One region of the Tetragenococcus halophilus genome, then DNA from elsewhere that is predicted to be linked to it. Evidence: a T-box and tRNA genes for the amino acid it is inferred to sense, from the RefSeq annotation. Region 1 holds a T-box; the other regions hold tRNA genes.
The links. A T-box is a leader RNA that pairs with one kind of tRNA and senses whether it is charged. The one in region 1 lies ahead of argS (arginine--tRNA ligase), so its partner is inferred to be a tRNA-Arg.
Positions count from the first base shown of each region.

Region 2: it encodes a tRNA-Arg, which carries the amino acid that the T-box ahead of argS (arginine--tRNA ligase) is inferred to sense. The anticodon was not compared.
Region 3: it encodes a tRNA-Arg, which carries the amino acid that the T-box ahead of argS (arginine--tRNA ligase) is inferred to sense. The anticodon was not compared.

Region 1 covers NZ_CP012047.1:2,311,750-2,322,821, forward strand. Annotated here, with positions in the region: gene cydB (cytochrome d ubiquinol oxidase subunit II) at 1-202, opposite strand, end outside; gene AC806_RS11165 (cytochrome ubiquinol oxidase subunit I) at 195-1,616, opposite strand; gene AC806_RS11170 (sulfite exporter TauE/SafE family protein) at 1,787-2,569, opposite strand; gene AC806_RS11175 (helix-turn-helix domain-containing protein) at 2,875-3,885, shown strand; gene AC806_RS11180 (GRP family sugar transporter) at 3,940-4,806, opposite strand; gene ltrA (group II intron reverse transcriptase/maturase) at 4,969-6,291, opposite strand; gene argS (arginine--tRNA ligase) at 6,888-8,579, opposite strand; T-box leader at 8,638-8,831, opposite strand; gene AC806_RS11195 (GNAT family N-acetyltransferase) at 8,903-9,352, opposite strand; gene AC806_RS11200 (IS4 family transposase) at 9,674-10,780, opposite strand; gene AC806_RS11205 (B3/B4 domain-containing protein) at 10,897-11,072, opposite strand, start outside.
Region 2 covers NZ_CP012047.1:1,499,927-1,510,998, forward strand. Annotated here, with positions in the region: gene AC806_RS07030 (phosphoglycerate kinase) at 1-475, opposite strand, end outside; gene gap (type I glyceraldehyde-3-phosphate dehydrogenase) at 593-1,594, opposite strand; gene AC806_RS07040 (sugar-binding transcriptional regulator) at 1,633-2,670, opposite strand; gene rpoN (RNA polymerase factor sigma-54) at 2,955-4,265, opposite strand; tRNA gene AC806_RS07050 (tRNA-Arg) at 4,323-4,394, shown strand; partial or broken gene AC806_RS07055 (ISL3 family transposase) at 4,563-5,890, opposite strand; gene rpoE (DNA-directed RNA polymerase subunit delta) at 6,123-6,725, opposite strand; gene AC806_RS07065 (YwiB family protein) at 6,810-7,247, opposite strand; gene AC806_RS07070 (lipoate--protein ligase family protein) at 7,481-8,296, shown strand; gene AC806_RS07075 (HD domain-containing protein) at 8,280-9,638, shown strand; gene AC806_RS07080 (NUDIX hydrolase) at 9,691-10,137, opposite strand; gene gloA (lactoylglutathione lyase) at 10,284-10,658, shown strand; gene AC806_RS07090 (alpha/beta hydrolase) at 10,704-11,072, opposite strand, start outside.
Region 3 covers NZ_CP012047.1:1,794,493-1,805,564, reverse strand. Annotated here, with positions in the region: gene nrdD (anaerobic ribonucleoside-triphosphate reductase) at 1-268, opposite strand, end outside; gene AC806_RS08620 (lipoate--protein ligase) at 545-1,549, shown strand; gene AC806_RS08615 (aldo/keto reductase) at 1,604-2,452, shown strand; gene proS (proline--tRNA ligase) at 2,528-3,964, opposite strand; gene AC806_RS08605 (O-methyltransferase) at 4,303-4,986, shown strand; tRNA gene AC806_RS08600 (tRNA-Arg) at 5,115-5,188, shown strand; gene AC806_RS08595 (GNAT family N-acetyltransferase) at 5,326-5,943, shown strand; ribosomal protein L21 leader region at 6,096-6,169, shown strand; gene rplU (50S ribosomal protein L21) at 6,189-6,497, shown strand; gene AC806_RS08585 (ribosomal-processing cysteine protease Prp) at 6,522-6,857, shown strand; gene rpmA (50S ribosomal protein L27) at 6,878-7,171, shown strand; gene AC806_RS08575 (GNAT family N-acetyltransferase) at 7,255-7,806, shown strand; gene AC806_RS08570 (sigma-54-dependent transcriptional regulator) at 7,996-10,809, shown strand; gene AC806_RS08565 (mannose/fructose/sorbose PTS transporter subunit IIB) at 10,995-11,072, shown strand, end outside.

The sequences.
Region 1 (11,072 bases):
TCGCTCCTCCTGCAGAAATTAACCAAACTTCGTTGCCATCCCAAACAGGTCCAATGGTTTGTATCACTTGATCTTTTTCTTGATCATTTTTTGCTAAAGTTTTTACTGACATCCCAACACCAAAATCAAAACCTTCTAAAAAGAAAAAACCAGCAAATAAAACACCGATTAAAATAAACCAAAATAATTGTAGACTACTCATTAAAAGCACCTCCGTCAAAAGGATCCGTCGCAGGCTCTTCTTTTTCTTGTTCTTCTTGCACATCTGGACCCTTACGTAACTCACGAACAACTAAGTAAATCATAACAACTGCTAAACCACCAAATAGCAAGAAATAAACAATATTAGAAAATAATAATGAAGCTGGGGTCACATTGGGAGACACGCTATCTTGAATTTTAAACATACCATAAACGGTCCAAGGATAACGACCAAGTTCAGTAACTAGCCATCCACAGGTATTGGCAATAAAAGGAGTAAAGGTCATTAAACCGACAACCCATAGCATCCAAGGTTTCTTATAAAGCGATGGATTCTTCTTACGCGTGAAAAATAACCCCAATACAGAGACCAACAACATCAACATACCAAACCCTACCATAATACGAAAGCTCCAAAACATCGCATTAACAGGTGGGAAGTAATTGTCATCTCCATACTCTGCTGTCATCGATTCATTAAGTGAATTCATCCCTTCGACGCCCCCAGAAAGGCTATGATAAGATAAAATACTTAAAACATAAGGTACGTGAATACCAAAGACTCGTTTATGTTCAGCTTCATCCATCCAACCAATCACCGTCCAAGAAGCTGGATCATCAGAATCTTCATATAAACCTTCTGTCGCAGCAAATTTCATCGGTTGGTCTTCAACTAAGGCTTGCATCTGCATATCTCCAGAAATTAATATGCCCAAAGAGCCAAATAAAGCGACACCTAAACCAACACGCAATGATTTTTTAAAAATACCCGTACTTAATTCGCTCAAAGAACGTTGTTTTAATAAGCGAAATGCAGACATGCCGGCAATCAAAATACCACCCATCAAAAAGGCAGCTAAAATGACATGAGAAAATTCATACCAAACTTGTGGATTTTTGATCAATGCACCAAAATCGTTCATCTCTGCCCGTCCGTTACGGAAGGTAAAGCCGGTAGGGTGCTGCATAAAACTGTTGGCAACCAAAATCCAAAAAGCCGAAAGAATTGAGCCTAGCGTCACTAACCACATGAAAGAGACATGCAATTTTGGCCCTACTCTTTGCCAGGTGAACATCCATAAACCTAAAAAGGTGGATTCTAAGAAAAAGGCCAATAATGCTTCTACAGCTAGGGGCGCACCAAATATATCCCCTACAAAGCGTGAATAATCTGACCAGTTCATGCCAAACTGAAATTCTTGAATAATTCCCGTTACAACACCCACAGCAAAACTTAATAGGAAAATATTTCCCCAAAATTTTGCCATCTTTTTGTAACTTTCATCCTTTTTTGTCACATATAATGTCTCCATAATTGCAACGAGCAAAGCCACTCCAATGGAAAAAGGTACAAAAAAATAGTGAAAAATCGTTGTCATTGCAAATTGGAACCGCGCCAATGTAACAATATCCATTTTTACTCCTCCAATACTTTCATTACTTAATATCTTTTATAAATAAATGCAAAAAACCTTATACAGTATACTCGCTTATTTCTTGTATGACAACAAGTTTATTCAATTTAATCATATGCTTTTTTGCGCGAAATGCAATTATTCTGCTTATTTTTTCACTAAAAATATTCTCATAGAAAAAGACGAAAACCATTATACAAATTAATCAATAAAACAATAAGAATCACGGCTTCAAAAACCCTAGAAACTTGTTTAGCCGAAATCAATCGACTAACCTTTGCACCAAGAAACCCACCAATGATTGCCGCTGGAATAACATAAAAAAGTATAGATAAGTCATAAAGAGCAAAACCCGTAGTCAAAGTAATCGTCCCTAGCTTGGATAGTTGTGAGAAAAAAATCGTACAAATCGAATAAACAGTTGCCTCTTTGATCGTCACACCAAACATTAAGATCAAAAGTGCCACATTAATCGGACCGCCCCCAATGCCCAATAAACTAGCTAAAAAGCCTAAAATAAGGCCACAAATCAAATACCAAATTCTACCCCTTAAATAGAATTTACCAAAATTGAAATGATTATAAAAGAGCGCAAAGAGTAAAGTTATCATAGTCAAAATAATTTGAAGCAGGTGCACACCTGTCCCGCTTGAAAAACTATTGAGGAAAAAATCAAATGTATGATTCCCAAGAAAGCCGCCCGAAATCGATCCACCCGCAATCCAGAGGACAAAACGCCATGAAACACTAGCGCCAGCTCTAACTTGTCGCACTGTGGAAGTAATAGACATGACAAATACAGCAACTGAAGAATAAAAGGAAACAGCCCCTACAGGATCTGCTGCAATAAAGTCCAGCACAGGTTTAATGATTACGCCACCGCCCATACCAGAGATAGCACCTACTGTGTTCGCCAAAACAATGACTAAAAAATAAACAAAACCCTTAAACATCGTTTTTCCCTTTCTATTTTTACTTATATTCACATAATACCCTCAATAAAAAGAAAAGCAAACATTCACACAAAATACATAAACATGTATATAATTACATTTTTAAGTAGAAAAAACCAACATGTGTGGATAACTAAACTAAGGGATAAAGCTTGTTACTTCCAGCTTTAGAAGAATAAAAGTAAATAGTTTTCCACAGAAAAATGGTTTATTTCAACTCGATCACGGCAATATTACTGCTTTTTTACCAATTTGAAATTTTTTCCAATCTAAATTTTATGATACCTTCGTGCAGAGGTGATGATATGTTTGATATTTTATTAGAAAAACAAGATAAGATTATATTCCGAGTGTTCCAGTATTTACAGATAAAAAATCCTTGTCCGCTAAAAGAAATTACGATTCATTTAGGACTTAGTTTAAAATCTTTGAAACGTTATATCTTTATTTGGCAACAAAGCGACAGTAATGCTTCCATGGGGATTTCTTTTTATATAAAAGGGCCGAAAATCACAGCAATCTATTCTCCAGAAGATGCTAATCTTTTTTTAAGTTCATTGTTAGCACGAAGTTTTTCTTTTCAAATACTAGTCAAAATAATAGAAAATCCTTTTTGTACATTCAAAAAGTTAGAAAATGAATTTTATCTGTCTAAAGCCACTATGCAACGACGTATGCAAAAAATGAAACCGCTATTATCCGGTTATGATTTAACCGTTTCTTTCACATCTGCGCCTACATTAAAGGGAAACGAGTTACAGATTCGATACTTTTCCTTATTAGTATCTTTGTTATACGATCCACCTTTTACACACAATAAGCAAATGTTATATGAACGTTATAAAGAAGTACAGCAATATCGAAATAGTCAGGGCTTTCTCCTTAGTAAAGCTGTATTCACACCCACAACTAAGTATTACCCGATCCCATTTCAAATAAACGACACTAGTCTATTATTTCTATGGAAACAATTCTCTGGTATAGAAAATATTTGGTTAAAGCCTTCATTGACCAGCGGCTTAGATTTTGCTTTGCATGCTCATACGGAATTAAATGAGTTAAAGCTTATTTCTTTATCTCAGAAACTCCATCGCTTACATAGTTTATGCGATCTTTATTCGGGTAGTTTCTTATTTACCTATAATCCTTTTTTCTTTGTAAAAGACGCTAAAAGACTGACCCAAAGTTTTACAAAGCTTTTACCAAATTATCAGCAAATATTAACCACTCATCCAGAGTTACCTTATTTTTATGAAAAAATATTACAGTATGAGTCTTCTAGCAAAAATAGTAGCCAAATCATTGCCGAAGACTAAAAAAGTCGGGATACAAAAATACGCTGTATCCCGACATAGTAATGCTATACTTTATTATTTCGTTAAACCAATCAAAATACCACCGGCAGCTACCAAGATTAAGCCACCAATCGTTAATTTTAATTCTTTTGAAGTCCTGGATTCTTTAAGGAGTATAAGACCACCCAGAGTGTTAACAATGACGTTCATTTGGGATAAGGTAAATCCTACTGCTACACCATTTACTTTATTGGAAAGTAAAATACCAATATTTCCGATAGCAAAAGCGGCGCCTGCAGCAATATTTTGAAATGACTTCTTGCTGAAAAGCTCTGGTTTTTTATCAAAGAAGAAGCTAAAAGCCATTGCACCGATTGCCATACCGATTCCTTGCGGGAATAATACATCCCAACCGTTAAGATCAGCCATACGTGGAATAACATTGTATGTTACTTGACCAATCGTTGATAAAACTAAAACAAAAAGTCCTCTTTGCATAGCCCCTTGTTTACCACTGTTGTCGCCTTTTTCTCTATAAGCGGTAAAAAATACACCAAGAATAATAACGATCAAAGCACTGATCCCATATACATAGTCCATAGTGCTTGTCCATTCATGGAAGTAAAAAATACCGAATAACGTTACTCCAATCAATTGCATGCCGGTTGAAATTGGCATTGCAGCTGACACTCCGATAATATGGAAACTTTCAATCTGTGTAATTTGACCAAAGGCCCAGGCTAACCCACAGACAAATGAAGCAAGTATTAAATGCCATGACCACACAGGTTGATGGAAAAATAAAACACCAATAGAAAAGATCAATGCCCCTAGAGACATTCCCATTTGTTGATTTGAAGTTTTTCCACCGATTGTTTGTAAAATTAAGGGTTGAATCCCCCACATTACTGCGGGTACAAGCGCAAGTAAAATATTACCCATAAATAAAAGACCTCCCGTTATTTATACTTATTTTATTTTTCAAAAAATGTTCCACAAGTCATGCTAACGCTTTTGAAATAAAAGAAATCGAGTAGGTGACTAGCCATTAATTGGCTAGTCGACCTCTCACACCACCGTACGTACGGTTCCGTATACGGCGGTTCAATATCTTGCGTAAGCAGACTCTACCAAGGCGCTTAGTGAAACTAAGCCCCATCGGTGGAGTCTTTCGTTTGTAAGTGTCCGATGAACTTCAGACGTTTTGGACAGTCGCCAATATTTCTTTCTAGAGGATCCGATTTTCTTGGCGCCGTTTAAATCTAAACCATAAGACAATAACTTCGTTATTTTCGTTTTGGGAACTTTCCAACGTTTGAGGATCAGCTGCCTGATGCGGTGATGTAACCATGGTTCAATTTCCTTTTGAATAAAACCTCGAATAAATCCCAATCCGAAATAGCCTATCCAGCCACGCGTGACTTGATTGATTTCCTCTATGATCGTTCGAAAATCACCCGCACGCTTACGGCTTGTTCGACGTTTCAATTCGGCTTTGAATTTCTTCTTGGCTTCTTTGGTAGGGATAAAACGACAGGTGCCATTGACTTTCATTATCAGACAGCTCAAGAATTTTAAACGCGTTGGTGCCCCCACTTGACTCTTGTCTTGATTAACAATGAGTTTAAGATCTTTTTCAATGAAACGGGTCACACTTTTTAACACTCGTTCGCCCGCACGTTTTGACTTGACATAGATGACGAAGTCATCGGCATAACGAACAAATTGGTGTCCTCTTTTCTCAAGTTCTTTATCCAGTTCATGTAAGTAAATATTACAGAGAAGAGGCGATAAGACCGCCCCTTGAGGTGCACCCGACTTTCTTTCTACGTATTCGCTAGACAGGTTAATCACACCACTCGTCAAGAACTTACGAATAACCTTGAGAATTGCCTTATCTTGAATAAACTGCTCTAAGTGATACATGAGCTTGTCATGATTTAGTGTGTCAAAGCATTGTTTCAAGTCACAATCGACCACCACTTTATAGCCTTCCTCATAATAGGCGACACATTGCTTCAAAGCAGTGTGTGTTCCCTTATTCGGGCGAAATCCGTGGCTTTGTGGAAGAAAATATGGGTCAATGATGGGCTCAATGACTTGTCGAATCGCTTGTTGAACTACGCGATCACGCGCACATGGGATTCCCAATTGGCGTTTTTCACCATTGGGTTTCGGTATTTCGACTTGTTTGACCGGTTGTGGCTGGTAGGTCCCTTGAAGCAATTTCTGCCTTAGTGGCGCATACAACTTCTCAATGTGGTCTTCTACTTCATCCACAGCCATACCATCGACACCAGCGGCTCCTTTATTACGTCGGACCCTTGTTGCGGCTGTCTTAAGATTTTCTTTTCTTACAACGGACTTCATCAAAGATGAAGACTTACGATACATTTCTTTCATTTCTCCTAGAGGATAACTCGACACATCTACATACGCTTTCAGGTTCCACCTTATCCCTCTGTAGATTGCCAACCTTATGGTTGTTTTCTGTCTTCTTTGCTTCCTCTAACCTCCAATCTATACTTTGTATGAATATTGTTCGGTCCTTCGGTACATTTTCCCTACTATGACCTCAGCTGACTTCTATCTATTCGTTATTACTACGACAGCTGTCGCTAGATAGATATCCTCGGGTAAGGAGTGATAACCTTCCACTCATGCCGCTGCCTCATTTACTGTATGGGGTTCGGGCAGTATTGGACTTTGCTTTGTTTGGCAAGCTCATCCGTCCCAATCCAGCCTTCCTATGAGGTTTCTGTTCGTCAGCGCGAGTGTTTGCCTCCAGCTTCCTTCAGATTCCACTTCGCAGTGGACACCCTTGCTTTTGGCTAACAGTTCCTACTGCCAAGCCTGTAGTGGACTTTCACCACCAAGTTATCGCCCATGCCGAGCGCACCAAAAATTTCGATGCATATAAAAAAGCATCGAAGCTACTCAGCGCTTCAATGCTTTTGCTATCTTTTAAATAATAATGTTTACAAAATGTAAGTTTAAATACACTTTTATTTAATGATCATTTTTTACATCCTCTCGGGAGCTTGCAATCCCAATAAATGTAGGTCCTCTTTTAACAAGACTGTTACCACATATACCAAAGCTAAGCGAGCTTCTTGTTGTTTGTCTTCAGCTAAGATTCTAGTATTCCCATAATATTTATTAAATGCTTGAGACAACCTAATTGCGTGTTTAGCTACAACAGAAGGCTCGTATTTATCTGCCGCTTCTAAAACCATCTCAGGATAACCTTGAATAAATTTAACAATCTCCCAGCTTCCTTCATCATCTAAAGCATAATTTTTATTCTTATCTGGGGTAAACCCTGCTTTTCTTAATATACTCATTGCGCGAGCATAAGTGTATTGTACATAAGGCCCAGTTTCACCTTCAAAACGTACTACTTCTTCTAGAGTAAAATCAAATGTATTCAAACGATCATTTTTTAAATCATGAAAAATAACAGCCCCTACACCTACTTGCTTGGCTATTTCTTCTTTATTTTCTAAAGAAGGATTTTTTTCAGCAATTTGATTTTGTGCTGACTGGATCGCATCATTTAAAACTTCTTCTAAAAGAACCACTTTACCTTTACGTGTAGATAATTTCTTACCATCTTTTGTAATTAATCCAAATGGAATATGGATCATGTCATCTGACCAATCATAACCCATTTCTTTTAATGTTGCTTTTAATTGTTTAAAATGATAACTTTGTTCATTTCCTACCACATATAAAGACTTCGCAAAGTCATAAGTACGCTTACGATATAAAGCAGCTGCCATATCCCGCGTAATATAAAGCGTACCGCCATCACGTTTTTTAATTAAAGCAGGGTTAAGATCATAAGCAGACAAATCAACGATTTCAGCGCCTCGGTCTTCTTTCAATAAATGTTTTTCTTCCAACAATTCAACAATTTCATCCATCTTATCTTCATAAAAAGCTTCCCCTTTGTAAGAGTCGAAAGTTATTCCTAACATATCATATATCTTATCAAATTCTTTTAGCGATTCTGAGCGGAACCATTTCCATAAATCAACAGCTTCTTGATCGCCATTTTCTAACTTCCTAAAAGCAGCTCTTCCTTCTTCTTCCAATGCCGGTTCTTCTTCAGCTTTTTCATGAAACTCAACATAAAGATTCAATAACTCCTCAATGGGGTTATTACGTACTTTTTCTTCTATTCCCCATTTTTTATAAGCTACGATCAACTTACCAAATTGGGTGCCCCAATCACCTAAATGATTAATTTTAACAGGCTGATAACCAACTTTTTGCAAAATAAGTGCAATTGAATTTCCTATTACCGTTGAACGAAGATGCCCCATAGAAATAGGTTTGGCAATGTTAGGTGAAGACATATCAATAGGCACATTATCGTCATTGCCTATATTAAAATCACCATAATGTTCGCCTTGTTCGATCACTGTTGTTAATACATCATGAGAAACTTTTTTCTTATCCATGAAAAAGTTTATATAAGGGCCTACAACTTCCACCTTTTCAAAAGCAGTATCGTCAATTTGTTCAGCTAATTCACTGGCGATTTGTTGCGGGGCCTTACGATAAATCTTAGCCAAAGAAAACGTAGGAAAAGCCACATCACCATGTGCTGCTGACTTAGGGTTTTCTAGTAGATACTCTACTTGATCAAGTGTTAAATCATCGTGTACGACATCAAAGATTATTTTTGCTACAACTTCTTTATTATTCATTTATATCCTCCAAATTTCTTTATTATTTTCCACAAAAAAAGCCTCTAGCATTTTAAACGCTAGAGACGAGATTTCCCGCGGTACCACTCTTATTGTTTGTTTTCAAACCAACTCTATCTGGTAACGGCAGACTCCGTTTGCTAAGCAAAATTTCACAAGTGCGTTTCCCTTTTCATATCCATTCGGCTTCCACCATTTCCGAACTCGCTTATAAGAACTTTGAAAAGATAATCTCTTGATCTCTAATTTTTTATAATATTTAGGAAGATTATAACAAACTTTCTTATCTTTTACCAGTATGACTTCTTTAACAACCTTTTCTATTAAGAAGTCGCATAATCATTTTTTTCCATATTAATATGAGGAATACCATCTTCTAAGTATTCTTCCGATACTGCTTCAAACCCAAACGAAGTATAAAAATTATATAAATAAGTTTGTGCCTCAATATGCATTTTTCCCCCGGGAAAATAAACTTGGATCCATTCAATTATTTGTCGCACCAACTCTTTGCCTAGACCCTTCCCACGTTCTTTCTTTTTAACAAGTACTCGACCGAAATGAACCAAATGTTCTTCAGAATAAACACGAGCATAAGCAAGTAAGTTAGCTTGTTCATCCTCTAACCAAAAATGATAGGCTTGCATATCAATAGCATCAATTTCTTGATACGGACAAGCTTGCTCCACTACAAACACAGCCACTCGGTTTGCCATTAAGTAATGGTATTGATGAAGAGTTAATTCAGAAAACTTTTTTATCTTTGTCTGCAAACTACACACTCTCTTTCTAAGTAAAATCAAAGCGTTATCTCTGGTTGTTGTTTTGTGATTAGACCAAAAGTGGTTTCAATGGATAGGTATTGCTTTAGCCTACTTTGTAATAACTGAATGGCCTGTTTGTGTTCAGCTTTACGTTCAGGGTTTATATTTTCCATCACTAGTGGTGCATTAATATAATCAGAATATTCAGATTTTAACTTTTTCTAAAAAATGACAAAAAAATCAAATGCTTACGCAAGGGATGACTTTTCCAGAAAAAATTTTTTCATTATTTATCTGAATACTGTTGCAACGACGACAAATGCTATTTCGTCACGTAGGAACGAGTAATACCCACAATTCTTCAAAAGGTTGAAAAAGCAGATGTTTTAATAGGCGCTTGATTTGGAACGGGGATTTCTTACTTCCTGTCTCTACTTTGAGTAAATACGTCAATAGACTGGCAATCATGGCGAGAATGATTTGATTGCTTACCCCTTTTTCACTGTGTGAAAATAGCTTTTTAATCGTCATATGTTGCTTGATATGCTTAAAAAATAGTTCAATTTGCCATCTCGCTTTGTACATGTCGGCCACTTCTTGGGCGGTCACATCAAAACGGTTGGTGACAAAGCGTAATTGTTTTCCTTTTTCATCCTGAATCGTGACCAAGCGAAACGGGGAAGTGAAATAAACCTGAGTGCCTAACACTACCATTTGGTCACGCAAAATGTTTTTACTCTGAGAAGGTTCATAAGTTTCTAGGACATGAACTTTGGCGTTTTTCTTCACTCTTGTGACGAAAAAGTAGCCGTCAGCTTCCATCTCGTCCAGTCGCTCGTAATCAATATAGCCACGATCAAAGATATAGGTCGCTTCCGGTTGATTGACAAAAACTTCTAAGTGATTGTCATCATGTTCTACCGCATTCGTGACTTCAAACTGATCCGGATACAAGTGTTCTTTATCCATAAAACAGAGTTTTAAGTGCAGTTTGATCCCCGCTTTGGTTGAGCGAAAGTCCGCCCAAGGGTACCGAGTGGTATTTAACGGAAAGGTGGAAGAATCCACGAGATAGAGTGCGTTTCGTTTGGTCACCGGTATTTTTGACCGTACTTTCTCCAGTAATTGGGCGAAGATCGCCCACAAAATTTCGTCATCCATCTGGGCGAGCTCACGGGAAAGCTGCGAATGACTAATCGAATCTAACGCCATGGTCTGTTGTAGATCAGGCGAAACAAACGCTGTATCTATTTCACGTAAACTTTCGCACTCATTGTCGATGCCATAGAGAAACACTTTCAAAAAGTGTTCAAAATCAAACTTTTTATGATACTTGTCGGCTTGCGAAATTTTCTCACGAATAGAAAAAGGTAAATTTTTGAAATTTATGTTCGAAAGCCATTTATTAAAAGCTGAAATTGTTTTATACTTATCCATGTGTTTGTCCTTTGTATTGGTCTTGGATAAGTCATCCAAGACCAGTATAAAGGATTTTTTTATGGATGGAAATAGTGTGAAACATAATGAGTGAATTTAAAATGTTTCATGCACCACTAGTGATTTTCCATATAAAAAACTAAATTTGTAGTATCTTCTGTAACTTGTACGCGAGCACTATCTCGCCAAGCCCAACAACGACTAATAATAGACTCAGAATCTTTATACACTACTTCTCCTGTAAGTGCTTCTTCTGTCCTTTCTTCACTAATTGGAACAAATATTTCTCCTC
Region 2 (11,072 bases), 810 kb from region 1:
CATGAGAACGGTGCGCTGTACCAAAAGCGTCATTTACAAAAACGTCTCCTAATGAAGCCCAGTATTTTCCAAGCTCAGGGTCATTTTTACTTTCTTTTTTACCTTCGATATCTTCAAAACGAGTATTTTCGAAAACGACGATTTCTCCGTTTTGCAAGTTATCGATTGCTTGTTCTAATTTTTCCCCACGCGTTTCTGGAACAAATGTCACATTACGGTCTAAAAGTTCACCTAAGCGATCAGCAACTGGAGCTAAAGATTTGCCTTCTTTATCTTCTTCTGTCTTCACACGGCCTAAGTGTGAAAACAAAATGGCTTTACCGCCGTGTTGAGATACATATTTAATCGTTGGAAGTGCTGCTTTGATTCGAGTATCATCTGTGATGGCACCATCTTTTACTGGCACGTTAAAATCTGCACGAACCAATACTTTTTTTCCTTTTAAATCAACATCTTCAACTGTTTTTTTAGCCATGGATCTGCCTCCTAAATAACAATTTCTTAAAAAAAGCGGAGAAGCGCGTCGCTTCCCCGCTTTTATTTCTTAAATTCAAATGAATCATATTAGCAAGTGAATTTATTCAACAACGGCTTATAAAGTTGTTGCAAAATATTCTAACGTACGAACCATGTTTGAAGTAAATCCATATTCATTATCGTACCAAGCAACAGCTTTAACTAATTGTTCCCCATTTTCGCCTTCCATAACAGCAGTTTGGGTAGCGTCAAAGATAGATCCAGCAGCATAGCCGATAATATCAGAAGAAACAATATCGTCTTCGTTATAAGCAAATGCATCAGATGAAACTTCTTTCATTGCTGCGTTTACTTCATCAACTGAAACTTTTTTGTTCAATACGCCGTATAGGTTAGTGATTGAACCAGTAATTGTTGGCACACGCAAAGCAGTACCATCAACACGACCATTGATTTCTGGAATAACTTTACCAACTGCTTTAGCTGCTCCTGTTGTTGCAGGTATAATGTTTGCAGCACCAGCACGGCTCTTACGTCCACCTGGAGCATCTTGCAAGTTTTGAGTAGAAGTATAAGAGTGAACAGTTGTCATTAACGCACGGTCAACGCCAAACTTATCATTTAACACCTTAACAACTGGTGCTAAGCAGTTTGTTGTACATGAAGCAGCTGAAACAATGTTATCTTCTGCAGTGATTGTTTCATGGTTTACACCATAAACAACTAATTTAGTATCTTTTGATTTTGCTGGTGCTGAAATCAACACTTTTTTAGCACCTGCATCAATATGAGCATGAGCGTCTGCTGCATCAGTGAATAATCCAGTACATTCTAATACTAAGTCAACGCCATTTTCTTTCCAAGGTAATTGACTAGGATCTTTTTCAGCATATGCTTTGATATCTTTACCATCTACAACTAGCGCGTCTTCTTTAACTTCTACGCTGTATGGGAAACGACCTTGTGCTGTGTCATATTTCAAAAGATAAGCCAAGTCTTCGTTGTCAGTTAAATCGTTAATTGCGACAACTTCTAATTCATCGCTTGCTTCTAAGATACGACGTAAAGCTAAACGACCAATACGTCCAAAACCATTAATTGCTACTTTTGTTGACATAATGTGATTTCCTCCTTATGAAAACCAAAAAATTTATTTTAAAGGGTTACCCCTCTTAAAATCTCATTTGCTGCGGCTTCATCAGTGATGAGCCACGTTTGTTGCGGCGCATTTTCCATATACGCCCGAATTGCTTTTGCCTTAGACTTTCCTCCGGCAACAGCAAATATATAAGGAATGTCCCTTATATCTTTTAATTGTAGACCAACTCTAGGGATTTTGTAAACTACTTTGCCATCTTCATCGAAAAAATACCCAAAAGATTCCGCGACTGCATTTTTTCTTTTCAACATAAGAATTTCTTCTTCCGTCATTTTACGGCGGGCCGCCATATGTAAAGCTCGCCCGATGCTGTGAATCACACATTTCGCCTGGTTGATCAAGTTAAGAACATCTACGATGGAAGGTTCTTTTAACAATGAATCATAGGTTATAGCACTCAATTGTTCTGGGACAAAAAGCGCCCGATAATCACCTTGTGAACGAGTTGCCATTTCAGCACTTACTGAATTAGCTTGCACATTCACCGCTTCACCGATTCCGCCTCTGGCAGGGACAAACAAATTTTTACGCTTAGCGCTTTTAAGATTGGTTAATTGCTTAGCGGCGCGCGCCATTGTTGTACCACCCATCACTGCAATAATATTTTCACCATTAGGTAAATAATTATGCAAAGCTTCATCTAACAAACGACCAAATTCATCCACAACCTTTTTTTGTTGGTCTGAATCGCCGCTTACGATGATACAACGTGCAATACCGAAAATTTCAGCTAATCGTCTTTCATTTTGTTGCATGCCAAAAAGCTGATCCATTGTATCGCCTAATTGTTCGTAGACTTCTTCGCCTTTTTCCGTCAAGCGCATTCCGCTTTTGGAAGTGGCAATTAAATCAAGCTTTTTCAACAAGTCGGTTTCTGTTCGCAATACACGTTCTGTCAAAGCCAAACTTTCCGAAAGACTTCTTCTACCGATAGGTTGCATCCAATAGATACTTTGTAGAATCCGATATCTTTCCTGCAGTACATATAATATGTCTGGCGCGATTGCTTCAATCAATTGTAGTTCACTAAGCATATAATCCCTCCGTGGGACATTAATCGACCAGTATAGACTTAAAACGACCCGTATATTGTAAAAAAAATCAAGCTTGTGTCAAAACTCAATTCCTTACGTTTTTATACTATCATTTTCTGCATTATTTGGCAACTAATTGTCGTTTATATTTCTAATAATTCGGTCACTACATGCGCTCCGCTCTCCTAGTACTGTTCATCAGCTACTCTCAGCTCCCCTTGGTCGCTGAATCGTAGTGATTCACAGCAAAAAGCCATGTTTTAATTACATAGCTTTTTGTGGGTTCAATCGTATCTTTTTCGTTTTGATGAGCCAGCAATATTTAATGCGTCCCGGTACTTAGCAACTGTCCGGCGAGAGATCGCGATGCCTTTATCTTTCATCAATTCTGTAAGTTTTTGGTCAGAGAGTGGCTTTGCCTTATCTTCTTGCTCTACCAATTGTTGCAATAAATGTTTAGCATCATTGGCAGAACTTTCATTAGAATTTTCGCCTATTTTTTTGCTGAAAAAAGATTTTAATTCAAATACACCAAACACAGTTTCCAAATATTTTCCATTTACAGCACGACTCACCGTGGACTCGTGGATTTCTAATTCCTCAGAAATATCTTTTAAGGTTAAAGGTTTTAGCGGACGATCCTTATCTAGAAAAAAGTCCTTTTGATGAGAAACGATCGCCTTTCCTACACGATAAATGGTATCACCACGTTGTTGGACCGTTTTTTTTAGCCATTCATAATCTTGTTGCTTATCTTTTAAATACTTGAGAACTTCTGGGTCTTGGCTTTTTTCCATTCGTTCAAAATAATTTTGTTGAAATTTGATTTCTGGAATACTTTTTCGATTTGATAATACTTTAAGCTCTTGATCGTCTATTTTCACAGTTAAATCAGGAATAATAAACAATCCTTCAGTAGCGCCGTAGATAGCTCCTGGTGTGGGCGTTAAATTTTGAATATAATCAAAAATCTCTTGTACATCGCTTAGAGAAATGTCGAAATTTTTTGCGATTTTTTCCCATTTACGATCTACTAATTCTTTAAACATTTCTTCTAATACAACGTAAGCTAAATGCGGAGCAGAATTATCCCGTTCTGTTTGTAACATTAAACACTCTTGCAAATTACGCGCCCCTACTCCGGCTGGATCTAGCTGCTGAATCAATGTCAATGCATCTAGTAATTGGATCGCAGAACCACCCGTTTTTTCAGCAGCCTCTTTTAATGAAATTTTTAAAAAACCGTTCAAATCAATATACTCAACTAAATACAAAACCAGTTGACGTAAATACGTATCTCGATAGTTTAAATGAACTTGATCAATTAAGTGTTCAAACAAAGAAATAGAGTTATCTGGGATCTGGCTAAGATAATTCATCTCTTCTCCTGAAGATTTACGAGGTTTAGAATAGTTTGAAGAATACGATGGTTCCATAACTTCTAATAAAGGATTTTCCAAAGCTTTGTTATCGATATAATCAATTAAATCTTCTGTATTATATTGCAAAATTTGAATTGACTGCTGCAATTTTTGCGTCATCGCTAATTTCTGTGTCTGGCTTTGTTTTTGGGAAAATTGCTGTTCAAATTTCATTTTTATTACCCCTTGTTTTTTTTCTTAAAATTCGCTAAACTATGTAAGGTAGCTTTGGCACCATTAGTGTAGTGGATATCACACAAGATTCCGGTTCTTGAGACGGGGGTTCGACTCCCTCATGGTGCGTAAGTTTTATTACTTTAAGTATACGCTATCTTGGAAAAGATTACAAAATGAAGTTTTATATACATGAAAGGATCAAGCAATGAGATTTTATAGGCTCTTTGTCAAATAGTGTTGTTTAAGCAAAACCTTTATAAAAAGAAGGACTTCGGTTCTTCTTTTTTTGTTATTTTATAAGATCTCAAGAAGCCCTTGTTGAATAAGCACTCGCTTACGTAGATGATTAAAAGAACGAAAGCCAAAGGCAATCCGTTGAATTACTTTAATCAAGTTGTTTTCCCTTCAAGTTTGCCGTTGGAATACGGTTGAGTAAAAGATAAGGTAATTTCTTTACGGTACTTTTGGAGGTGACGTAAGGATTTTTTAAAGGGTTCTTCTAATAAAGGCGACAGTTGATCAATGATAGCGAAAAATGGTTGCGCTTTGCCGTTCTCAAAAGCGTCAAGCAGATCTTGATAAACATCATAAGAAGCCTTAAGCACGGGATCAATGGTTAATAAGTAATCCACAACTTCCGATTCCGTCACATATTTTTGGCGAAAAAGAGGGAACTGTTTCAAATGGTCGTACCCCAAGTTTTTATGCTTTTTTTGGAGCTGTTTCCAGTATTTTTTTAATTTGCGATAATCCTTCATTTGTTGGGCGCTCTTTTTGTCCAGCTGGTTCATCGACCGAATCCGCTGCTGGTTAAAAGCTCGAGAAATCTGTTGGATAATGTGGAAATGATCCACAAGAATCTTGGCCTTCGGAAATACTTGAGGGATCATTTTTCCATAAGCCGAATTCATATCCATAACCACATGTTGGACTCTTTTCCGCGCTTGTTGAGTAAATCGTTGAAAGTAAGCAATCAGTTTGAAATTGCGGCGATCGTCCAAGATATCGATAATTTTTCCTGTCTGAGCGTCACTGAAGATAAAACACATGGCTCCTTCACAGTCCTTCGTGCCTTTGAATTCATCGATTAGCAAATGTTTCGGTAAATGGTTGGGATTGAATTTAAGTCCTTGATAGAAGGTATCCAATACGCGTTCCACGGTTTTAAATGAGACCCCATAGCGTAAAGCAATATCTTTCATCGATAGTTTTTTCTTCAAGTCTATCGCAATGGCAAACTTCAAGGCTTGCGAAATATAACAGTCTTTGGCGATATAATAGGTCCTGGCACTAAAAGTATGATGACAGGATTTACAATAAAATCGTTGCTTAAATAAGCGTAAAACGCTGGGCACTTCCTGATAAAGAATTAATTGAATATCCGAAGCCTTTGGCGAATGTTTAATAAGAAGATTCTCTTCATTTATGAGGCCACAACATTCGCAAGCTTTCGGGGTGTAGGTAAGGACACCGTAAAAGACATTCGTCATTCGATGATGAATGGGTTCTTTTTGAACTGCTTGAGCGGAAAAAAAGATGTGAGGGTCCTTAATATTGAGTAAGTTTTTAAGGCCTACATCTAGATTTTGATCTTTAATTTTGATATCTTTGTATTGAAGCATTTGTTTTCTCCTTTTATTTTGGTGTCCAACTTAATTATAAAGGAAACAAATGCTTTTTTGTTATATAAAAAATTAGTGTTATTACTAATTTTTTTAGTAACAACACTAAATATTATAGACCCATTTTATATCCGCTTTGCTTGATCCTTTTTTCTATAGAAAAAACGCTAAGATATACTTCGCAAAGTTTATATCTTAGCGTTTAAAATTTAAAACGAGAAGCGATATTTTACTAGACTTGTTCTTCGTCCTCATCATCGTCGGTTTCTTCATCGTCGTCATCAACAACGGTTAAATCCTCTTCGATATTTCCTGGTAACTCTTCTTCATCATCATCATTTGAATTATCAGCACCGATTTCTTGTAAGTCCGAATTGTATTCGGCAATTTCTTCATCATCATCGTCATCATCAAAAAGATCATCGTCGTCAGCTGCTACTAAATCAGTATCTTCAGGATCGTCAGCGTTATAGTCAATAACATCTTGATCGCCACCAGCAAAGGCGTTAACCTTATTAGGCGCACGACGTCGCGTTTCATCTTCATCTTCTAGACCATGAGTAACTTCTTCGTTAATCGAATCAAGCGCATACCATGAACGCAGACCCCAACGGTTCTCACCTAATGAAATAAAACTTCCATCTGTGTTCAAATCCGTATAAAATTGAGCCAAAGAAGTCCGAATTTGACTATCTGGAATACCTAAATACTCTTGAGTAGCATTTACTATATCAGAAAAGTCCATGACTTCGCCTTCTTGTTCTAAAATAGCATGAGCAACTTCAACCATCGATAAATCACTTTTATTTACATTTTCAAATACATTAATTTTCAAACAGGACACGTCCTTTCAAATCTAAAGTCAATCATACAAAACTGTCTTAAAAAAAGCAATTTTTTATGAAAAAAATTTACGAAACTAAGCAGAAAATTCTAATAGCAAATCATAACTACCCACTTTTTGTTCTGCCATAAATAAATCATATGCAACTGTAACTTTCCCAGACATTGGATGATCATTTAAAGTAAAATGCAAATCTTTAGTATAAGTCGTTAAAAAAATTGTACCATAGGGAGTTTTATAAGTTGTTTCAAAACTTTTTCCGTAGATAAACTTTAATCGTGAATGCGTTTCTCCTGAGCGTGTCAGTTGAACAGCTCCATCAGGGAAAATTTTCATCGTAACAGGTACTGGCGACATGCCATCTTCTTGTTCTTCTTTGTAACGAATATAAAGAGTGTTTCCCATTCTAATCACTTGTCCACTAATATCAAACAAAAATTCTTCAGCTTCATTTTCTTGTCTTACTTCTGTTTTTAAATGAATTGAGACAGGAATACCTCGCTTTGATTCCATCTTCCATTCTCCTTTACGACAAATCAAGACTGAATTAAGTCACAAGCAATAACATAACTTTTGCTAGAAAAGGACAAAAATACCAGTCTCCTCTATTTTATTTTTCACATTTTTTTTAATTTGTCAATCAAACGACTTATTTTAACATAAATTAGCAATAAAAATAGTCTAAACCGTTTGCTGATCTTTCTTTGTGGTATATAATAAGGTTATTATTAGAAAAGGACATATCAATGGAAATAAAACTACTTGATCAAGAAACTTTTACTAAAAAAAATGCATTGCTTCCTTTTGCATTAACAGACGTTTTAACCGAAACTGCAGGTAAAACCAATAGCAATTTGCTCCATTTTTGGCAATTTGAACAGACATTTATTCTAGGAATGAAAGATACTCGTGTCGATAATCTAGAGGCTGGCGTGAAGGTCTTAAAAGAAAATCATTATGACCTAGTGATCCGTAATGCTGGCGGTTTAGGTGTCATATCCGATAAGGGGATATTGAATATTTCTTGGATTTTTCCTAAGAGTAATACTTCTATCGACCAAGGTTATGAAAAAATGTTGACCCTCATACAAAATGCTTTTCCTGAATTAACGATTCGGGCATATGAAATCAGCCATTCCTATTGCCCAGGAAAATTTGACTTAAGTGTAGATGGTAAAAAAATTGCAGGTATTGCCCAACGTCGAGTAAAAGAAGGCATTGCAGTCATGATGTATTTAAGTGTTTCCGGAGATCAAAATAAGCGTGGAGAAATCGTTCAAGCGTTCTATCAAAAAAGTTTAACAGAAAACTACGGGAAAAACGGTTATCCAGAAGTCTGGCCACTAACGATGACTACTCTTTCGGATGTCTTACATAAAACGATCTCTATTTCTGAAACTAAGAGGCGCTTTCTCCAAGCTTTAAATATTGACGAAGTCGCCCAAAATGCACTAGATTGGGTAAAGGAAAATAAACAAGAAACACAAATTGAGAACAAATTGGTAAATATGACCAAACGAAATAAACAATTAGAGGAGCTTAACGATGTCCCTAGCTTATAAATATCAAATGCTACCGGTTGAAAAAGTTTTTCGTGACCCGGTGCATAATTATATCCACGTCAATCATCAAGTGATTCTTGATTTAATTAATTCAAAAGAAGTGCAACGTTTACGTCGAATCAAGCAACTAGGTACTTCTTCTTTTACTTTTCATGGCGCCGAGCATAGTCGTTTTTCACACTCTTTAGGCGTTTATGAAATCACTCGGCAAATTTGTGACATTTTTAAACAAACCTATTCCATAGAAAAAATCGGAGAAGAAGGCTGGGATGATTCACAACGTTTAATTGCTTTATGTGCAGCTCTTTTACACGATATTGGCCACGGCCCTTATTCGCATACTTTTGAGCATATTTTTCATACAGATCACGAACAAATTACTGAAGCGATCATTACTTCACCGCAAACTGAAGTTTATCAAATATTGAATCGTGTGGAGGCTGGTTTTCCTGAAAAAGTAGCTAGTGTCATCACTAAAACTTACCCTAACCCACAAGTTGTACAAATGATTTCTAGTCAAATTGATGCAGATCGGATGGATTATTTACTGCGTGATGCTTATTATACAGGCACAAAATACGGCACCTTTGATTTAACAAGAATATTGCAGATGATTCGTCCTTGTAAGAGCGGTATTGTTTTTGCAATGGAGGGTATGCATGCTGTAGAAGATTATATCGTATCAAGATATCAAATGCATATTCAAGTCTATTTCCACCCGAGTTCAAGAGGTATGGAAGTTGGTCTTGAACATTTATTAAACCGTGCGCATGAACTTTTTTTTGCAGAAAAAGAAATGTTTCAAAATACAGCGCAATTGCTCATTCCCTTTTTTAGAGAAAATTTTACATTAGAGGATTATTTACGCTTAGACGATGGGGTATTAAATACTGCTTTTAATCTTTGGACAGAGGCTAATGATCCAGTTTTAAACGATCTTTCCCGCCGTTTCTTAAATCGTAAACCGTTAAAATCTTGTCGCTTTGAACCAGAAACACAGGAAAATTTAATAGAAACAATGGGGCATATTGTGGAAAAAGCTGGCTTTAATCCTAATTACTATACAGCGATTAACTCAAGCTATGATCTACCTTATGATTTTTATCAGCCTAAGTTAGAAAAACATCGTACACAAATTGAGTTGCAACAAAATGACGGGACTCTAACCGAATTATCCCAGATTAGTCAGTTGGTAGCTGCTTTAGCTGGACAAGAGCAAGGAGATCATCGCTTTTACTTTCCTAAAGAAATGATCGATCCAAAATTGCAAAATGATTCTGATCTGTTTGGCGAAACCTATCGCTTATTTGCTTCTCACATTCACAATGGTGAATTAATTTAATCAAAAAAAGAAGCCTGTCATCATATATAGTTTGACAGAGCTTCTTTTTTATCTAATAATTATTTTTCATCCATTTTTGTAGTGCCCAACGATGACTTCCTCTTTTTAGTAAAAGCATAGCATCATCTGGTGTAACCCAATGAAGCTGATTATTTTTTTCAGTCGGTTCAGCTACTTTTTCCCACTGATCGGCAAGATAAAAATATCCCGGATGCGCAAAATAAGTATCACGATGGCTAGAATAAAAATATTCCTTAGCTTCTCCTAAATAAGTGCCAATTTTTACCTTAAAACCAACTTCTTCTAGCATTTCACGTGCGATGGTCTGCGCATGCGTTTCGCCTTTTTCGATTTCCCCGCCAGGTAAAAAGAAAGCGCCGTTGGGTGCTTGTACTAAAATAACTTCTTGTTTTTCGTTACGATGAATAACAATATAGGCGCCATAACGTGCTTGATATTTCTTTCCTTCTTCTTTCTTGCCAAAAACAGCTTCTTTCATTTTTGCCTCCATGAGTAGTTTTCTTTGCATTTTACTTGATTTCACAAAAAGAAACAAGTTTTATTTACTTTTTATCTTTTTTATTTAAAATTAAAAATTCAATATGTTATAATGCCCTTACCTAAACAGAAAGGATGACGCAAACAATGAGAATGGCGCACACTTGTGTACGTGTAAAAGATTTAAATGCTTCAGTTGAATTTTATCAAAATGCTTTTGGTTTTGTTGAAAACAACCGTAAAGACTTTCCTGAAGCAGAATTCACACTAGTTTATTTATCTTTACCAAATGATGACTATGAATTGGAACTTACCTATAATTACGACCACGGCGCTTATGATCTAGGTGATGGTTACGGACATATCGCAATTGCCACTGAAGATCTTCAAGCTTTACATGACCAACATGCAGCTGCTGGATTCGATGTCACAGAGCTGAAAGGATTACCAGGCGTTCCTCCATCTTATTATTTCATTAAAGACCCAGATGGCTATAAAATTGAGGTAATCAAAGAAGATTAATTTTGGGATTTAAAAAGTTCTGCAGCAAAAAACTGCAGAACTTTTTTATTTAACAAAAAAATCTAAAATTGCTTGATAAACTAGATCTTGGTCAACTTCATTAATAACTTCATGTTTCATATGAGGAAAATCAAGCATCTCAACCTTACGATAACCAATCTTATTTAAAGTTTTTTTAGTATCAACGAGTCCTCTTTTTCCTCCAGTAATCGATACATCCTCTGCACCAGTAATACTTAAGATAGGTAACTCAGGATTTTGACAAGCAAAAAAACTGATATCGTTTAACCGCCGTATGCTCTCCCAAAGTGTTGTCACGCCAATATTGTTATAACCTGGAAGCATACGTGGGTCACGTAAAGCTTTTGCTATTTCTATCTCGTCATTTGTCAACCACGTTTTATCTGTTGAGCC
Region 3 (11,072 bases), 520 kb from region 1:
GTTCAACGATATTTTGGATCTCGTAAATTTTAACATTTTGTTGAAAACGATAGTTGATTTCACTAATTACTTGTTCTACGATTCGATTGATATGTTCATAATCGAGTGGAGATAAGTTACCTTCTAGGTGCTTTTTAGCTTTTAGCAGTGCATCATAAATTTTTTGTGCGTTAAAATGAACTAAACGACCATCACGTTTGATTACTTTCATATCTGAAAGTTGAGAAGATAAAGAGATACTTTGCTCACTAGTTCTTTTTGTCGTCATAAAATGGACCAACTCCTTTTTTGTATTCAACTATTATCATAATTTATTTATAAAAGAAAATCAACAATATATTGTACTTAAACGGTTGATAATAAATTATATGCACTATATATTGTATATGTAATTTGTGAAAGATTATTAAATTATAGCTTCATGTTAGTACTTATGCTGACTTTTGAAAAATCACAAAGTAAACAAAGTTGTAAAGTTTTTTGTTCGTTGATAAGATAAAAGCATGTTACAATAAGTAAGTGTATAAAAGGGAGGAAAAAGAAAATGATCTATGTGCCAAATGAAAATAACGATCCGCGAGTTAATTTAGCTATCGAAAATTACTTACTTGATAAAATGAAAACGGATGAACCGATTCTTTTATTTTATATCAATGAACCCTCAATTATTATAGGGCGTAACCAAAATACTTTTGAAGAGATCAATCAGGACTATGTCGATGAACATGGCATTCATGTGGTAAGACGACTTAGTGGAGGCGGTGCTGTTTACCATGATTTAGGTAATTTAAATTATAGCTTTATTACACCAGACGATGGTAACTCTTTTAGAAATTTTGCAAGATTTACTGAACCTGTAGTAAATGCACTTCATGATATGGGAGTTGAAGGGGCCCGTCTTAAAGGCCGTAATGATTTAGTGATTGATGATATGAAATTTTCCGGGAATGCGATGTATTCGACCAATGGTAGAATGTATGCACATGGGACTTTAATGCTTGATAGTGATAAAAACGAAGTAACCAATGCTTTAAAGGTTCGTAAAGATAAAATTGAATCAAAAGGGATTAAGTCGATTCGCTCACGAGTAACTAATATTAAGCCTTTCTTGCCTGAAAAAAACCAAGATATGACGACTGAAGAGTTTAGAAACGAAATTTTAGTGAAAATCTTTGGCGTGGACTCTGTGAATGAAGTGAATACTTATGAACTGACAGAAGATGATTGGAAAAATATTAAAGAATATACCGATAAATATTATGGAAACTGGGACTGGAATTATGGACACTCACCCGAGTTTAACGTTGAACGTTATGAACGTTTTTCTATCGGTTCAATTGATATACGTTTAAATGTTAAAGAAGGTAAAATTGCAAATGCTAAGATCTATGGTGATTTCTTTGGTCTAGGCGATATTAAAGATGTAGAAGACCAACTGATCGGTACTAGATATGAAAGAGAAGATTTGAAAAAAGTAGTGGATGCCATTGATGTCAAGAAATACTTTGGTGATATGAAAAATGAAGATTTATTTAATTTAATCTATTAAGTTAAATAAGTGATAAACAGCTGTGCGGCTTTTTAAAGGAAAGGCGGAATGTAGATGTCTACTGTTAAGATCAATCAACAAGAACTTTTTCCCATCGGTTTAGGTACATGGCATATGGGAGAAGACCCAGCTAAAAAAGAGCAAGAGTTAGAAGCCTTAAAAACTGGAATAGAACACGGCGCTGTTGTCCTTGATACTGCAGAAATGTATGGAGATGGTGGCTCTGAACTTTTAGTAGGAGAAGCGCTTCAATCTTTTAACCGCAAAGATCTATTTTTGATTTCAAAAGTGTATCCTTGGAACGCTTCTAAAAAACAATTGCCTGTCAGTTTAGATAACAGCTTAAAAAGATTGGGCACGGATTATTTGGATCTTTATTTACTTCATTGGACAGGTAATGTTCCTATTGAAGAAACAATAGAGGCGCTGGAAGAAGCGAAAAAGGCAGGAAAAATCAAGGCGTGGGGCGTTTCTAATTTTGATGTAAAAGACCTAGAAAAGATGTATCAAAAGGAAAATAGTCAAAACTGCCAAGTAAATCAAGTCCTCTATAATTTGGGTGAAAGAGGAATCGAGTTTGATTTATTGCCTTTTATGCAAGAAAAGCAACTTCCTTTAATTGCCTATGCGCCCATGGCTGAAGGTGATCAATTAGGAGGGCAATTGACTTTTAATGCCAAGCTAAAAGAAATTGCACAAAATCATCAAGCAACGGTTTTTCAAATGCTACTGGCTTGGAGTATAAGAAAAGGTCAAACATTAGCCATTCCGCAATCTAGTAATCCAGAACACGTTATCGAAAATATCGAAGCAGCCCAAATTCAGTTGACAGATGAAGAAATGAAACAACTGGATAAAGAGTTTCCTAAACCAACTTCTAAGCAGACTCTGTCTATTATTTAAAAGGAGTCAAGCAAAACAACATGAAAAAAGCGGAGTTTAGGCAATCTAGCTAGACTCCGCTTTTTGTGTACAAAATTAGTATGCTCGAGCAATCCAAACAGTATGTTTTGCAGGTTTTCCACTCACAATGTCCTTCTCTTTTTTAACAGGCGCTTCAAAAGGAATGTTACGAGTCGTAAAGCCGGTCGCTTCTTTGATTGCTTCTTCTGTTTCTTCAGTACCATCCCAACCGACTAATACAAACCCGGCAGGCTTTCCTTCTTTTTGGCAATTATCAATATGAGCTTTTAGTTCTTCTAAGCTATCAATATTGTAATATTCATTTTCTTTTATGCGTTCTTGGGCTTTTCTCAATAAACGTGGTGTCATAGCAGCAAGTTCTGCAGCTACAAAATGATTGATTTGTTCAAATGGCACTTTTTGTTTGTCCGCTACATCGCGACTTTTGACCATTACATGGCCATTTTCAATGTCACGAGGTCCACATTCAATGCGGATGCAAGCCCCCTTTAATTCCCATTCATTAAATTTATAGCCTGGCGTATTGTCACTATCATCCATACGTACACGATAGCCCGCTTCTTTTAGATCGCTGAAAATTTCATCTAGTTTTTCCATCACGCTAGGATTTTTCTTCCAAGGTCCTACTGGCATTAGAACAATTTGATTGGGTGCGACAGTAGGAGGCAAAACAAGCCCATTTTGATCGCCATGAGTCATAATCAAAGCACCAATAAGGCGTGTAGAAGCGCCCCAAGAAGTCGTATGAGCATAGACGTGTTGGTTTTCTTTATTTAAATAAGTGATATCAAAAGCCTCAGCGAAATTGGTTCCCATATAATGCGATGTACCGGCCTGCACAGCTTTGCCATCTTGCATCATCGCTTCGACAGAATAGGTATCAACAGCACCAGCAAAACGCTCAGAATCCGTTTTTTGCCCCTTATAAACTGGAATAGCTAAAAATTCTTCGCAAAGTCGAGCATATTCATCTAAGACATTCATCGTACGCTTATGGGCTTCTTCTTTGGTTGCATGTGCGGTGTGTCCTTCTTGCCATAAAAATTCGGATGTACGTAAAAATGGCAATGTTTTCTTTTCCCAACGAAAAACATTTGCCCATTGGTTAATTTCATAAGGAAGATCGCGATAGGAATTAATCCAATCAGAAAATGCGTTACCAATCGTTGTTTCTGAAGTTGGGCGTAGGCCTAAAGGTTCTTCTAATTTTTCATCACCTACTTCAGTGACCCATGGAATTTCAGGAGCAAAGCCTTCCACATGATCTGCTTCTTTCATAAAAAAGTTTTGTGGAATCAACATGGGGAAATAAGCGTTACGAATGCCTTCTTTTTTTAAAAATTTGTTGAATTCTTCTTGAATATGTTCCCATAGCTCATAGCCATCAGGACGAAAAATAATAGAGCCTCTAACTGCGGAATAAGCCATCAGCTCAGATTGTTGTACTGTTTGTAAATACCACTCTGTAAAGTCGTTTGTTTGTTCTGCCATTGTTTTCCTCCTTGTAAAATAAAAAAACATCTCATCCTATAAAAAGGACGAAATGTGTTCATTTCGCGGTACCACCTTTATTGATCACTTTATGCGATCCAGCTTCAAAAGGATAAGGGCTTTAACCCGTCTGTTCTTGGTAGGTTCATAAAGACAGGGGCACCAAAGTTTCAGCCGAGCTTTGGTTCTCTAAAAGCGTGTCTTTTATTACTAGTCCAATTTCTGATTTAAGATTAATAGGAAACAAAGAAAAAAGCAAGGGAAAACTGAGAAAAGATTGCAGGTTTTTACAGAAATTCGTATAATAAAAAAAGTGAAAAATACGAGGAGAGACAAATATGCAAAACGAAATGATGCATCGACCAGTAGTTAAAGCAGAACTAGTGGATTATATGCGCAGCCAGCAAAAATCATTAACAGGAAAATTAAATATAATAGAAAAAGATGCTAATAAGCGAGGCGTTCCTATTATTCCACATGAGACAGTCGTTTTTATGGAATTTTTATTAGGACAAATTAAACCGCAGCAAGTTTTAGAAATTGGAACAGCGATTGGATTTTCAGCGAGTTTAATGGCCCAATATGTGGGAGATAAAGGTCATGTTACGACAATTGACCGTTTTGACAAGATGATTGCAGAAGCCAAAGAAACTTTCCGGTTTTTAGAATTGGAAGATAAGATCACCTTACTTGAAGGACAAGCAGCCGATATTTTACCCACGCTAAAAGGAAGCTATGACTTTATTTTTATGGATAGTGCCAAATCTAAATATATCGAATTTTTACCTGACTGTCTGCGTTTGTTAAAAAAAGAGGGCGTTTTAATGGTCGATGATGTTTTTCAAGGAGGGACTATTCTACAATCTGAAAAAGAAATTCCCCGTGGTAAACGAGGAATCCATAAGAAATTAAATCAGTTTTTAGATACTGTGAACCAGCATCCAGATTTGACCTCTTCTTTAGTACCATTAGGCGATGGGGTGATGTTAATTACTAAGAAAGCAGATGAAGTGGTTCTTTAACTAAAACAATTTGGAAAATAAGTGGCATTGCCATTTCGAAAAATATGCAAAAGAATTTGGAAAACATTAAAAAGTAATTGACATTAATAAAAGCTTTTCCTATAATTATCTTTGTTGTCAAAACCATTGTCACAGTAGCTCAGTAGGATAGAGCATTCGCCTTCTAAGCGAACGGTCGGGGGTTCGAATCCCTCCTGTGACGTTATTAATAAGCGGTAAGCCTTGATTTATAGGTGCTTATCGCTTTTTTTGTATCAAAAATGTGCCGAATTTTCTTTAAATAATATTTATAATCAATGTGTTTTATGAGAAACTGAAGGAATCAAAGCAGGTGTGAAATTGGAAGACAATAATATCTTTATGTTATGTAAAAAATTTAATAAGTCAGCTTTTAAAGAACTGGATAAAAAGTATATTGTTAGAAATTTAAAGGAATCGGAAATAGAAATATGGAAAACAATTCACTTTGATACCTATGCAGATAAAAAAGATTATCGTTATATAGTAGATGAATATTATAATAATTATTTCTCTGACAGAAAAGATGAATTTTTAAATGCTTGTAAAGTTATCTGTGATGTAAATAATAATATCTTAGGAACTTGTTTTTTATGGAAAATTAGTGCAGGACTATGGTCAATTCAATGGTTTAAAGTGATTAACCAATATGCCAACAAAGGAGTTGGAAGGCAATTACTGTCTTATGTTTTAACTGAAGTTAAACTGGACTTTCCTATAATTTTACATACACATGCAGCTAGTTTTTCTGCTATAAAGTTATATGGTGACTTTGGTTTTGAATTTTTAACCGATAATTATATTGGTTCTAGAAAAAACGGTTTAAATGACTCGTTCGACTTAATAAGAAAGAATATAAAATTAAAAGAATTTCATTTTACTTCTCTTTCTGATTCAGAAAGAGAAGTGTTAGCTTCTTTTGATAGTGAAGACTTTTAAAGTATTTAGTATATAGTTAATAAAAGAAATACTAATATGTTTTATAGACAATACTAAGCTTTTTCAACTCGCGTTAGCCGTCTTTTTTCAACTTTTCATTGACGAATTCTTTGCTTTTTGATAAAGTAAGTATGTTGTAATTGTGGGCTTTCCTACAGCTACAACCGCTCTGAGCAAGTTTTAAGTGCTATGATAGCCGCTTGGGATGGCGAGTCTAAGTTTATTATTCAAGGAGGTGCACAGGTATGTACGCGATTATTAAAACAGGTGGAAAACAATATAAAGTTGAAGAAAACCAACCGATCTACATCGAAAAATTAGATGCTGAGGCTGGGGAAAAGGTGACCTTTGATGAAGTTGTTTTAGTTGGTGGCGATACGACAAAAGTTGGTAGTCCACTAGTTGAAGGAGCAAGTGTTGAAGGTACAGTTGATAAGCATGGCAAGCAAAAGAAAGTTGTCACTTATAAATACAAACCTAAGAAAAGTTCACACCGTAAACAAGGCCATCGTCAACCTTATACTAAGGTAACGATCAATGTAATCAATGCATAATTTAAGTATAAGCAGGAGCTTACAATGATTAAAGGTACTTTCAAGCGTGACAGTTCTGGAAGGATTACTTCCTATGAGATAACAGGTCATGCAAATGCAGGTGAATACGGATATGATATTGTGTGTGCAGCGGTTTCTGTTTTAGCAATTAGCACAGTTAATGGTATTGATTCATTAGCTGGTATTGAGCCGACTGTTCAGTCAGAGGAAGAAAATGGCGGTTATTTATACGTCGAAGTTCCTTCAGACAATACACAAGAACAATCCAACATTGTGCAGATATTATTAGAAAACTTATTGCTTGGTATGCAATCTGTTCAAGAGCAATATAATGACTATGTTCAATTAGAAACAACTTAATAATTTGGGAGGTGCATCGTATGTTGATGACAATGAATTTACAATTATTCGCACACAAAAAAGGTGGCGGTTCAACAGCTAACGGACGTGACTCTGAATCAAAACGTTTGGGTGCTAAACGTGCTGACGGTCAAACTGTTACTGGCGGATCAATCCTTTATCGCCAACGCGGAACAAGAATTTATCCAGGCGTTAACGTGGGTAAAGGCGGAGACGATACTTTGTTTGCAAAAATTGATGGTACTGTACGTTTTGAACGTTTAGGCCGCGAAAAAAAACGAGTTTCTGTTTATCCAGTTGCTCAAGAAGCGTAAATAAGAACAAAACAGCTTGATTTCTAAAAATGAAATCAGGCTGTTTTATTTTTTAGAGGATTTTATTATTAGGAGGTTTTATAATGAGGGATGATGTAATAACAATTAGAAAAGCGACAGCTGAGGATGCTAGTGAAATTCTAGCGATTTATGCACCTTATGTAGCAGAAACTACGATTTCATTTGAGCAGCAAGTTCTAGAAGTTGCAGAATTTGCTACACGTATTACTAAGACTTTGCCTGATTATCCTTATTATGTTGCTCAAGATAATAAACAAAATATTTTAGGTTATGCTTATGCGGGTGCTTATAATTCACGTGTTTGTTATAATTTAACAGCAGAAATTAGTATATATGTAAAAAAAGATGTTGCACATAGAGGTGTGGGGACAACTTTATATGAAGTGTTGGAAGAACAATTAAAAAGGCAACATGTGGTTAATCTGTTATCAATTATTGCCGTGGGTAATCAACAAAGTGAGCAATTTCATATCAAACAAGGTTTTGAACAAGTTGGTTATTTTCCTCATGTAGGGTATAAATTTGACCGCTGGCTAGATGTGATTTGGATGCAAAAAACACTTCAGACAAATTTATGTTACCCAGGAGACTTTATCCCGTTTTCTGAATTTTAAGAGACAATTTGTTAAGTGTATAATAGGAAAAAAGCTTTTAAAGTAAAAATTAGTTATCTTTGTTTTTCAATTAATTTAGTAGCGAGGGATATATTTATTTACACTAATTGGTAATGATGAACAAAAGAAGGTATAATAAAAAAAGATGATGTGGAATTATTGTTTGGGTTTTGAAACGAGGTGAAAATCGTGAATAAAAGAATGGAAAAAATTTACCAATACATAGCACAAAAAAATAATTCTGGCACGAAAAGTGAGCCAACGGCAGTAACTACAAGTGAAATTGCTCAAGCATTGGCTATTCAAAGAAGCAATGCTAGTAAAGATTTAAATCAGTTGGTACGTGATGAGAAAATAATTAAAACAGACAGTCGGCCAGTTAAATATTTTTTAAATCAAGATATGTCTGAAGAAAAATATGTAAAAAGCTATAAACAAGAACGGGAACCTCGAAAAAAGCAACAACCACAACATGTTCAGTCATCATTTGTTTCAAGAGAGGATATTTTCTCCAATATTATTGGAATCAACGGTAGTATGAAAAATGCTGGTGAACAAGCAAAAGCAGCGATTTTATATCCTCCTAGAGGGTTGAATTGTTTGATTACAGGTCCAACAGGCTCGGGGAAAACCTACTTTGCTCATGCGATGTTTCAATTTGCTAAAGCTAATAATGTTATTGCTAGAAATAAAGAACTCATTGTTTTTAATTGTGCCGATTATGCCAATAATCCAGAACTTTTGATGAGCCATTTGTTTGGTTATGCCAAAGGCGCTTTTACGGGTGCAGATGAAGAGAAAACTGGCGTTATTGACCAGGCTGATCAAAGTATGCTTTTTCTAGATGAAATCCACCGTTTGCCGCCTGAAGGTCAAGAGATGATTTTCTATTTTATGGATCATGGAACTTATAGTCGTTTAGGTGAAACAGGCAAACATCATTCTGCTGAAGTTCGAATTATTGGTGCGACGACCGAAGATCCTAATTCTACGCTTTTGGATACCTTTGTTCGCCGAATACCGATAAACATTCAACTACCTTCTTTTGTATCACGTCCTGCTTTTGAAAAAGTTGATTTAGTCAAGGTAATGGTTTCTCATGAAGCACATCGTATTCAACGTACGATTTCATTAACTGAAGATGTGGTTAAAGCATTAATTGGTAGTGTTAGTTATGGGAATATCGGACAATTAAAATCAAATGTTCAACTTGTTTGTGCAAGAGGATTTTTGAATCATATGCATGAAGAACAAATTGATATTACTATTGAAGATGTGCCAGAAGGGATCCGTTCAGGATTAATTTTGTTAGCTGATAATCGAGGGACATCGACAGAGCTTTCGCAAAACCTTGAATCAAAATTAGTTATCCAGCCCAATGAAGATAGCTTGAATATTCAAGCAGATTCTTATGAATTACCTTATAATTTATATGATATTATCGGAGATAAAGCGGAGTTATTAAAATCAGATGGCATCGATCAAGAAACGATTAATCATTTTATTTCAACCGATATCAATGTTCATTTAAAATCATTTTATAAAGATCACGGTTTTTCTTTTTATGCAGATAATAAATTAAGTGAGTTTGTTGACCGTAAAATTATTGAATTGACCAACCGGATTTATACGATGGTAACCGATCGTTTGGGAAATGATTTTCAATCTAATTTCGTCTACGCAATGAGCTTACATATTAGTTCTTTTCTTAAAAAACTGCAATTAGGTGAAAAGCGAGAAGTTAATGATAATATTAGAGAAATGGTTACTGCTTATCCGCAAGAACTAGAACTAGCTAAAGAGATCCAACAATATATTGGGAAATGGTTTAATATTTTAATTCCTGAAAGCGAGATTTACTACTTGGCTGTTTTGCTGGTTTCTTTAAGAAGTGCCTCTCAAGTGGGAAGAATAGGCGTCGTTGTAGGAGCTCATGGGAATAGTACAGCAACGAGTATGGTGGATGTGGTGAAACAATTATTAGATATTGAACAAGTAGCGGCAGTGGATATGCCTTTGGATATGCCCCCTAAGATTGCTTTAGAAAAACTAAAGCAAGCGGTGCTTTCTGTTCATGAAGGCAGTGGTGTCTTGTTATTGGTAGATATGGGCTCTTTAGTGACCTTTAATGAAAAAATTCAAAGAGACACAGGGGTGTTTGTTCGAACAATTGATATGGTAACAACACCGCTTGTATTAGAATCTGCTCGTAAAGCTTCTGTTTTTGGCACCAGTCTAGACGACCTTTATGAATCGTTAAAAAACTTTCACGGTTACAGTTTAGATTTGCTACCTACAACTTTAACAGAAAACCATCTACCTAAAGCAATCCTTGCCATTTGTGCTTCTGGCGAGGGGACGGCTGTTCATATAAAGAAAATGATTCAAGCAACGCTTAATAAAAAACAAATGACAGATATTGAGGTCCTTACTATTTCAGCTGTGGATTTAAATCAACAATTATCTAAAATTCAACAGCAGTATCAGGTGATTGCAACCACTGGAGTAGTCGATCCGCAATTGGCAGCTCCTTTTATTACATTGGAGAACTTTATTACACAAAATACCGATGAATTGATTGATAAATTATTGTTAAATAATCAGAAGCTAATTTCTGAAGAGCCGCTATCTTTTAACGAAGTGGAGACTAAAGATGTTTGCCTGAATTATTTAGAAAAAAACTTCACTTTTTTAAATCCGCAGAAATTAATCGCACCTTTATTGCAATTTACTGAAGAAATTATGGATAATTGGCAAATCCCTAGAAAAGAACAAGGTTTTTGTATTAATTTTCTTTTACATGCAGCGGGGATGGTCGAACGAGTAGTGCTACAACAACCTTTGACAGTATCTGAAGATGAGAAAGTGGGATTGCAAAATAATTCAGAATATGAAGCACTACATCTTCAAGTAACCTCATTGAGCAGAGTTTTAAATTTAAATTTCCCTGTGTCCGAAGAGTTTTACTTATTGGAGCTAATCAAACGGCAAGAAAAAGAGTAAATATGCTGAAAATACACTAAGAGATACACTAACGACACTGTATCTCTTAGTGTATTTTTTAATTTGTTTTAAAATCCTGTTATGTAAGTAGTGTATCTTTATTTTTTGGCACATAAATTGCTTCTAAATGAATGAAGGAGGTGTGGTAACTGATAAATCAATGAAATTAAGGAGGCGGTCAAAATTTGGATATCCGTTTAGCGCGTATAGACGACCGGTTAATTCATGGACAGGTCACTACATCATGGACTAAACGAACCGAT